2 regions of the Hahella sp. NS-SX17 genome follow, and region 2 is predicted to be linked to the other one. Evidence: predicted binding sites of a transcription regulator. Region 2 holds the regulator's gene; the other holds the start of a gene.
The links. Region 2 encodes FNR, which switches genes on or off when oxygen is low (the NO sensors DNR and NnrR bind a similar motif). Its sites were predicted from a motif close to TTGATNTANATCAA; they were not measured.

Region 1 (3,412 bases), 1.4 Mb from region 2:
GTTCTTCCCGGATGTAGCGGGTCAACTCAAGGCCGGCGTCGTCGCTTTCCATGACGACATCCAGCAGGATGACGGCGACGTCTTCGCTTTCCTGTAAAACCTGACGGGCCTCTTCAGCACTGTAGGCGCTGACCAGATGCAGTCTGCGGTTGTGAAACGTGACGTTGCGCAGCGCCAGACGAGTGATGGAGTGTAAGTCTTCATCGTCGTCGACGATCAGGATGGGCCAACAGGGCGGTGGTTCAGGGTGGGAGCCGCCGGCGTCGTCAGAGTGATTGGAGCGCAGTTTTAATTTTGTCATTCAGTATTTTGTCAGGCTGTAAAGTCACCTTCGTCTCGACGCTTGCCGCCGCCATCCCTGGGGAATTCAATGGCGAAGGCGACGCCGCTTCCGGCGTCGGTATCGGCTATTCTTACTTTGCCGTTCAACACGTTGGTCACCAGATTGTGAAGAATATGCAGACCCAGGCCGCTACCTCCTTCATTACGTTTGCTGGTGAAAAACGGTTCAAAGACCTTGTCTCGCATGGACTCGGGAATCCCCACGCCGTTGTCGCAGACCAATAGCTCAACCTGATCGTCCACCACGTCAAAACGAATATCCACGACGCCCGCGCCTCCGGCGAAACCATGAGTGAGCGAGTTCAATATAAGGTTAGTCAAAATCTGGGACAACGCGCCAGGATGGCTGTAAATCTCCAGTTCTCTGGGGCCATTGATGCTGACGCTGGAGGAGGCCTTCTTCAGCGCTGGCGACAGGCTGGTGACAATTTCATGCAGGTATTGAGAAAGATTGAAGCGCCGTTCTTCGCCGGCGGACTGGTCGACGGCGACTTGCTTGAAAGACTGAATCAGATTGGCGGCGCGATCCGCATTGGAGGCGATCAGTTGTGAGGAGTTGCGGGCGGCGTCAATGTAATCATTCAGTTCCTCTTCCGATAATGCCTCGTCGGCGTAGGCTTTTTGCAAACGGTCGGTTTCTTCAGCGAGCAGGGTGGAGGCGGTGACGATAACGCCGATGGGCGTGTTGATTTCATGGGCGACCCCTGCGACCAGACGGCCGAGGGCCGCCATCTTTTCCCTTTGCATCAGTTGATGCTGCGTCTCCTCAAGCCTGCGATTGGCCGTCATAAGCTCTTCATTGGAGCGCTGTAGCTCCTGGTTGATCCGGGAAAGCTGGGCCTGGCTGGGTATGGCGAGGGCGGCGGGAATCAGTTTCACCAGCAGGACGGCGGTGATCACGGAAGCGATCGCCGTCACGGCTTTGACAATGCCGATCAACCAGTACGCGGGCATCCAGGTGACCCAGATATTCATGGCGTGGGTGGCTCCGCAGGCCAGAATAAAAATGCCGAAAGACAGGAACATCCAATTGAAGGGCACATCCTGACGTTTACGGATGAAGTAGAGCAACGTCACTGGAATGGTCATGTACGCCAGCGCGATCAACGCGTCGGAGCTGATGTTCAGCCAGAGTATGCCGGGTTTCCACAGGTAGCAGTGCCCATGCGGCATGTACCCTTTGCCGGTGAAAAAGTCGATGATGGATTCCATGTCCGCATCCTTTCTTCCCTTAACCTGTTAAACAACCTATAGCACGCTCCCGCGCTATCGCAAGATAACGGAGTATCTGCTTGGCGTTGCAGAAAGGGTATTTCGGTTGATCTGGGTCAAGGCTGACCCGGGCGGCGTCCTGTCACCCCTAATCACTTGATCCAAATCATAATTATTCGCCAGCAAAGGCATAGACTCCCGCCCCGTCATCGATTCTTAATTTTGCAGTTGAATGTGAAGAGTAGGGGTAAGTTATGCATAAGCTAAGTAAATCTATGTTGGCTCTGGGACTGCTGACCTGCGCGGGCTCCGCGATGGCGCATCAGCCGGGAGAGATGGTGCTGCGCGTCGGCGCCGCGATGGTGGACCCCCAGGATGACAGCTCAACCTTGCGCGTGAATGGGACTTCCGTGGACGGCACAAGTGTGTCAGTGGACAGCGATACACAGCTGGGCCTGACCTTCACCTATATGCTGCGCGAGCATATCGGCCTGGAAGTGCTGGCGGCGACGCCGTTTTCCCATGATGTGACCGCCCATGGTCTGGGAGACGACCTGAAAACGGCGGAGGTCAGCCATTTACCTCCGACTGTGAGCGTACAGTACTATCCAATGGAAGCCGGCTCCGCCTTCCAGCCTTATGTGGGCGTAGGCGTGAACTACACCTTGTTCTTTGACGAAGAGCTGACATCGGATTTCAAAGGCGCCATGGGCGACGGCGAGATCAAGCTGGACAATTCCTTTGGCGCGGCGTTCCAGTTGGGCGTTGATTATCAATTGACGGATAACCTGGTGATCAATGCGGCGGTCTGGAAAATCGACATCGACACCACCGCCACCATCGATCTGGATTCCGGCGCGCAGATCAAAACCGACGTGGACATCGATCCGCTGGTGTACATGGTGGGCGTTGGCTACAAATTCTAACTCCAGCGTCTTGTAAACAGCTCCGCAGCCAAGTGTGCGGAGCCAACCGCCAATGCGTTTTCCGGACTGCCTTCAGGGACTAAAGCAGGCCTGTTTCACCACGCTTCATTCCCGCATGCGACCCTGTCTTGCGCATGCGTCTTTTTTGTTTTCTCCACGGGATCTGTAAGGTCCAGACGCGACATCCTGGCTCCATGTCGGCGGGGCGTCGCCGTTCGTCCTCTCAGCACTGATCTATACTTACAGCCCAAACCTCACATATGTCGATCGGGCGCAATTGATCTGGGGGCTGGCATGCGCATTTCTTTATGAGCGCCAGATTCTGGCGACGGTGCGGGATTTCATCAACGCGCAACTGCCGGCGCTGCATGAGGATGCGGAATGGCGGACTTTGTTGAATAAATACGGCTTGAAGCCATAAGACTGCAAAAAAGTGACGTTGATCAGAAGCGGACTCCAAGGATGAACATGCAATGTGGAGAATAATCGGACTGACGTTGTTGATTAGCTTGTTGATGCATGCGCCGAGCCGCGCAGAAACCGTCGTGCAGGTATGGACCTACTACACTTCGCCGCCCTATGGCCTGCATAGCGATGGCTATGATCTGACCAGCATCCTGTGCGCTGAACTCACCAGAAATAGCGGCGGCAAGTGGCGCTTTGAACCCCAAAGCCTGCCAAGGAAGCGCATTGACAGTTATCTGGAGCGCGGCGATAAGGCGGTGGTGGCCTGGGTGAATCCGTCCTGGTTCGGCGATGGCGACGAGACGCGCTATGACTGGACTCGCGGCGTAGTCATGGGGCGTAACGACATTGTCTCTCTCAAACTGCGTCCAGTTGAGTACACAGGGCCAGAGTCCCTGATCGGTAAAAGTTTCGGCGGCGTGTTGGGCCATCGTTATGTCGGCATCGATGAGCTGGTGGCGGACGGG
Region 2 (3,412 bases):
TATGGCGCGTCTCCGATGGCGGATAAGACGGGGGCGAATTTTGGGCTGAAGCCAGTTATGACTTTTGAGTCGCGCTTGATCGCTACCCGAGAGCTGGAGGTGGGTGATTCTGTTGGATATGGCGCTACATGGACTGCGGATGGTCCAACGAGAATGGGGGTCGTTGCGGTCGGCTACGGCGATGGCTACCCGAGGCAGATGCAAAGCGGGGCGCCTGTTGCGGTGTGTGGCAAGCGGACGAAAATTATCGGTCGTGTATCTATGGATATGCTGACAGTGGATATTACCCATATTCCGGAGGCGCGTATTGGGTCGGAAGTGGAGTTGTGGGGGGGGATTATTTCTGCTGATGAAGTTGCAGGATACGCCTCAACAATCTCCTATACTTTATTTACTGGTATGACCTCGAGAGTGCCCAGAGTCTACCTTGGCGGCTCCACTGCGGGCTAAGACGGCGCTTACGCGATAAGCGCTTAGATAAGGCTTCTGGGTGACGCCCGAAGCGCTGGGTTTGCTAAAATTCTGCCGGGCAGCCAATATTGTTAGCATATATATTCTTCAGGCGATCCGCCTTCTGCGGGGCGTCAAAGGCCATAAGAAGCATTTAAGGGGGCATGAGTGATTGTTTGTGTGACGGGAATAGATTCGCCTATAGGTAAGGCTATAGCTCAGCGCCTGCAGCAGAGCGGTATAGCAGTGGAGGGCGTACCCTACGAACAGTTCCTGATGACTAATGATGCTATCGTGCGTGGAATGAAGGCGATGCCCGTTGCGGATTTTGTTGTTCACGCAGCGGAAATGGGGGATCTGTTCAAGTCGGAGCAACATCCGGACTTGGCGTATCAAGTTAACGTGTCTGCTTGTGTGGCGGTTGCGGAGGTCGCAGCCTTATGGAAAGCGCCGATTATTCATTTATCGAGTCATCTTGTCTTTGATGGCGTCAAAAAGAACCCCTATATTTCGGCAAACAAAGGTCGTCCGCTTTCTGTATATGGTCGGACTAAGTTGCAGAGTGAGCAGTGGTTTCAGGAAAACTATAGCAAGCATCTGATTTTGAGGATGGGGTGGTTGCTGGAAGCTGGCGCTCAAGGATGGCTGCAGACGATGCTGACGGCTTTGTCTTCAGGCAAGAGACTTAACGCCAGTACGGATATGCAGTTGACGCCTGTTGCGGTGGATGATGTGGCGAGAGTGGTGGACGCTATTATTAAGCAGTTAAGTTGTAATATTTCTGTGTGGGGCGTCTATCATTATGCTGGCGCTGAAACAGTGACGCACTTTGAGCTGCTGAAGGCGATTGTATTGCAGGCATTCGGTCAAGAGGAAATGTTGCAGGCTCTGATAGAGAAGAAAGGCGCTGATGTGTTGCCTGGGGTGGCCCTGCCTGCGAATGGGGCGTTGGGGTGCATCAAATTGCGAAACACCTTTGGCGTTAAACAGCTTCCCTGGCGTCGTTATCTGCCTGCGCTGATTGAGCAATGCCAGCAGCGTGGCGCTGTGAAATCAACTGAAAACTGTTTGGAAGAGACCCGCTAGCGGGCGTTGAGTGCTGACTCCTTGTGGTGCTCCAGGCACTTGGTGTCATGGCGAAGGATCTTCTGCAGTTCGTCTAATTGCAATATTTGGACTTCTCTTCCTTGCACTTTGATAATGCCGTTGTTCTGGAAGCGAGTGATGACTCGGCTGACGGTTTCGACCGCCAAGCCTAAATAGTTGCCTATATCGCTACGCGGCATGGGTAACCTGAAATTTGTGCCGGACAGGCGACGACGACTGAAGCGGGTCGACAGGGATAGTAAAAGCGATGCTATGCGCTCCTCAGCGGAGTTTTTGCTCAGTAACATGGTGAGTTGCCTGCTTTCCTGAATCTCTTTGCTCATCAATGAGAAAAAGTGGTGTTGCAGGCTGGGAATATCTGAGGCGAGGTCTTCAAATTTTTCCAGAGGAATTTCGCATACGCTGGTGCGCTCAAGTGAGACGGCGGAGCAGGAGTATTTTTCCATGCTAACGCTGTCCAGGCCGATAATTTCTCCGGGCAGGTAGAAACCCGTTACCTGCTCTTCGCCTTCCTCGGACACGGTGAATGTTTTAATTGCGCCGCTGCGCACCGCGAAGCATGAGCGAAACGGCGTGTGCTGCTCAAAAATATACTCGCCGCGATTTAGCATTTTCCCCTGGCGAATAATTTCTTCCAGGCGATCAATGTCTTCAGCCCCGACTGCGATAGGAATGCAAAGCTTGCTCAAATTACATTCATGGCAGCCTCTGTGTAAGCTAAAAGGAGAGGAGGTTGCTATATGCTTGCTTTCCATCGGTCGCCTCGTGGCTGAATGAGTGAAACTGCTTAAAGAGGCTTCTAGGATAGCCAATAGCTATTTAAAAGCAAATCCCCACAGCAGGAAAAATAAGGGGAAAACCTGCGCTCGCCTTTGTTTTTACATTGCTTTTACCTTTTGTTACAGCAGCGCCTGAGTGTATCGGATCGCCCGCGCTGGAAGTTCGCTGTTATCGAGAGTTTTGTAGTAATCATCCAGCTGTGTGGCGTTGCGCAACTGGTAATGGGGGGTGTATGAAAATGCGCCCAGCCCGACGCCGTGCAAGCAGTTAACGCCTTGACTTATCAGTCCAGTCCAGGGGAGGGCGAAAAAGTCCTGGGTTATCGGAATGAAAGATGCGGATTTGATGCGTCGTTTGAAGTCCTTGAGTGTGGCCTCCAGCCCAAGGGAACTGCTGGTTTCTGGCTTGTGGCAGGAAAGCAAAACGCCTTGTGGTCTTTCGGTGAGCACCTCTTCGAGGTGCTGTGATAGCGCAGCTTGAGTGGCGGGGGACACCTTAAGACGCAGATAGACAGCTTTGAAATCAAATGCCCGAATGGTTTGCAGCCAGCTCTTTAGGTCTTTAATGGGGAATGATTGCGCATGCTCGCCCGGATCATTGATACAAATGATATTAAAGCCCAGTCCCTTAATTAGGGCGAGCGCTTCCTCGGAGTCAGGGCGCGCGTCCAGCTCAATGACGTGCCGAGCGTCAGCGCCAAAGTTCAGCTTAAATTCCCTGCCTAAGTAGTACATCACTTGAGTTTGCGCTGCTGGCGTCAGCTGGCGCACTAAGTCGCCAAACCAGTGCAAATATTTGACCTGACTGCCCTCAGGAAGTGATTGCTTGAGAAGTTTTACTTCTTTCACAACGTAGTTGATGTATTTTTGCAGACTCGCGTTCATGGAAGGAAGTTGGCGAGTGTAGTTCTCCGCGCTGACGAGTGCATTAAAACAAGGCGCCTGAACGCTCAGGGCGAATCCACCCTCGTAGGAGCGAGACAGGGAGCTGTTGCGATAGTCTGCGGTGTAAGCTCCTTCGTTCAAGGCGCTCCAGTTTTCGTTGGAAAACTCTTTGGGAGGAGAGTTGAGCAAGT

Region 1: AC2IBB_RS15870 (OmpW/AlkL family protein) is a predicted target of FNR. The motif match lies at 1,661-1,674, and genes of this name have one in related genera.

Annotation. Positions count from the first base shown of each region.
Region 1 is NZ_CM170632.1:3,561,678-3,565,089, forward strand. It holds gene AC2IBB_RS15860 (DUF3369 domain-containing protein) at 1-301, opposite strand, end outside; gene AC2IBB_RS15865 (sensor histidine kinase) at 313-1,554, opposite strand; gene AC2IBB_RS15870 (OmpW/AlkL family protein) at 1,809-2,480, shown strand; gene AC2IBB_RS15875 (hypothetical protein) at 2,758-2,901, shown strand; gene AC2IBB_RS15880 (amino acid ABC transporter substrate-binding protein) at 2,954-3,412, shown strand, end outside.
Region 2 is NZ_CM170632.1:2,211,533-2,214,944, forward strand. It holds gene alr (alanine racemase) at 1-450, shown strand, start outside; gene AC2IBB_RS10035 (SDR family oxidoreductase) at 631-1,536, shown strand; gene fnr (fumarate/nitrate reduction transcriptional regulator Fnr) at 1,533-2,312, opposite strand; gene AC2IBB_RS10045 (hypothetical protein) at 2,457-3,412, opposite strand, start outside.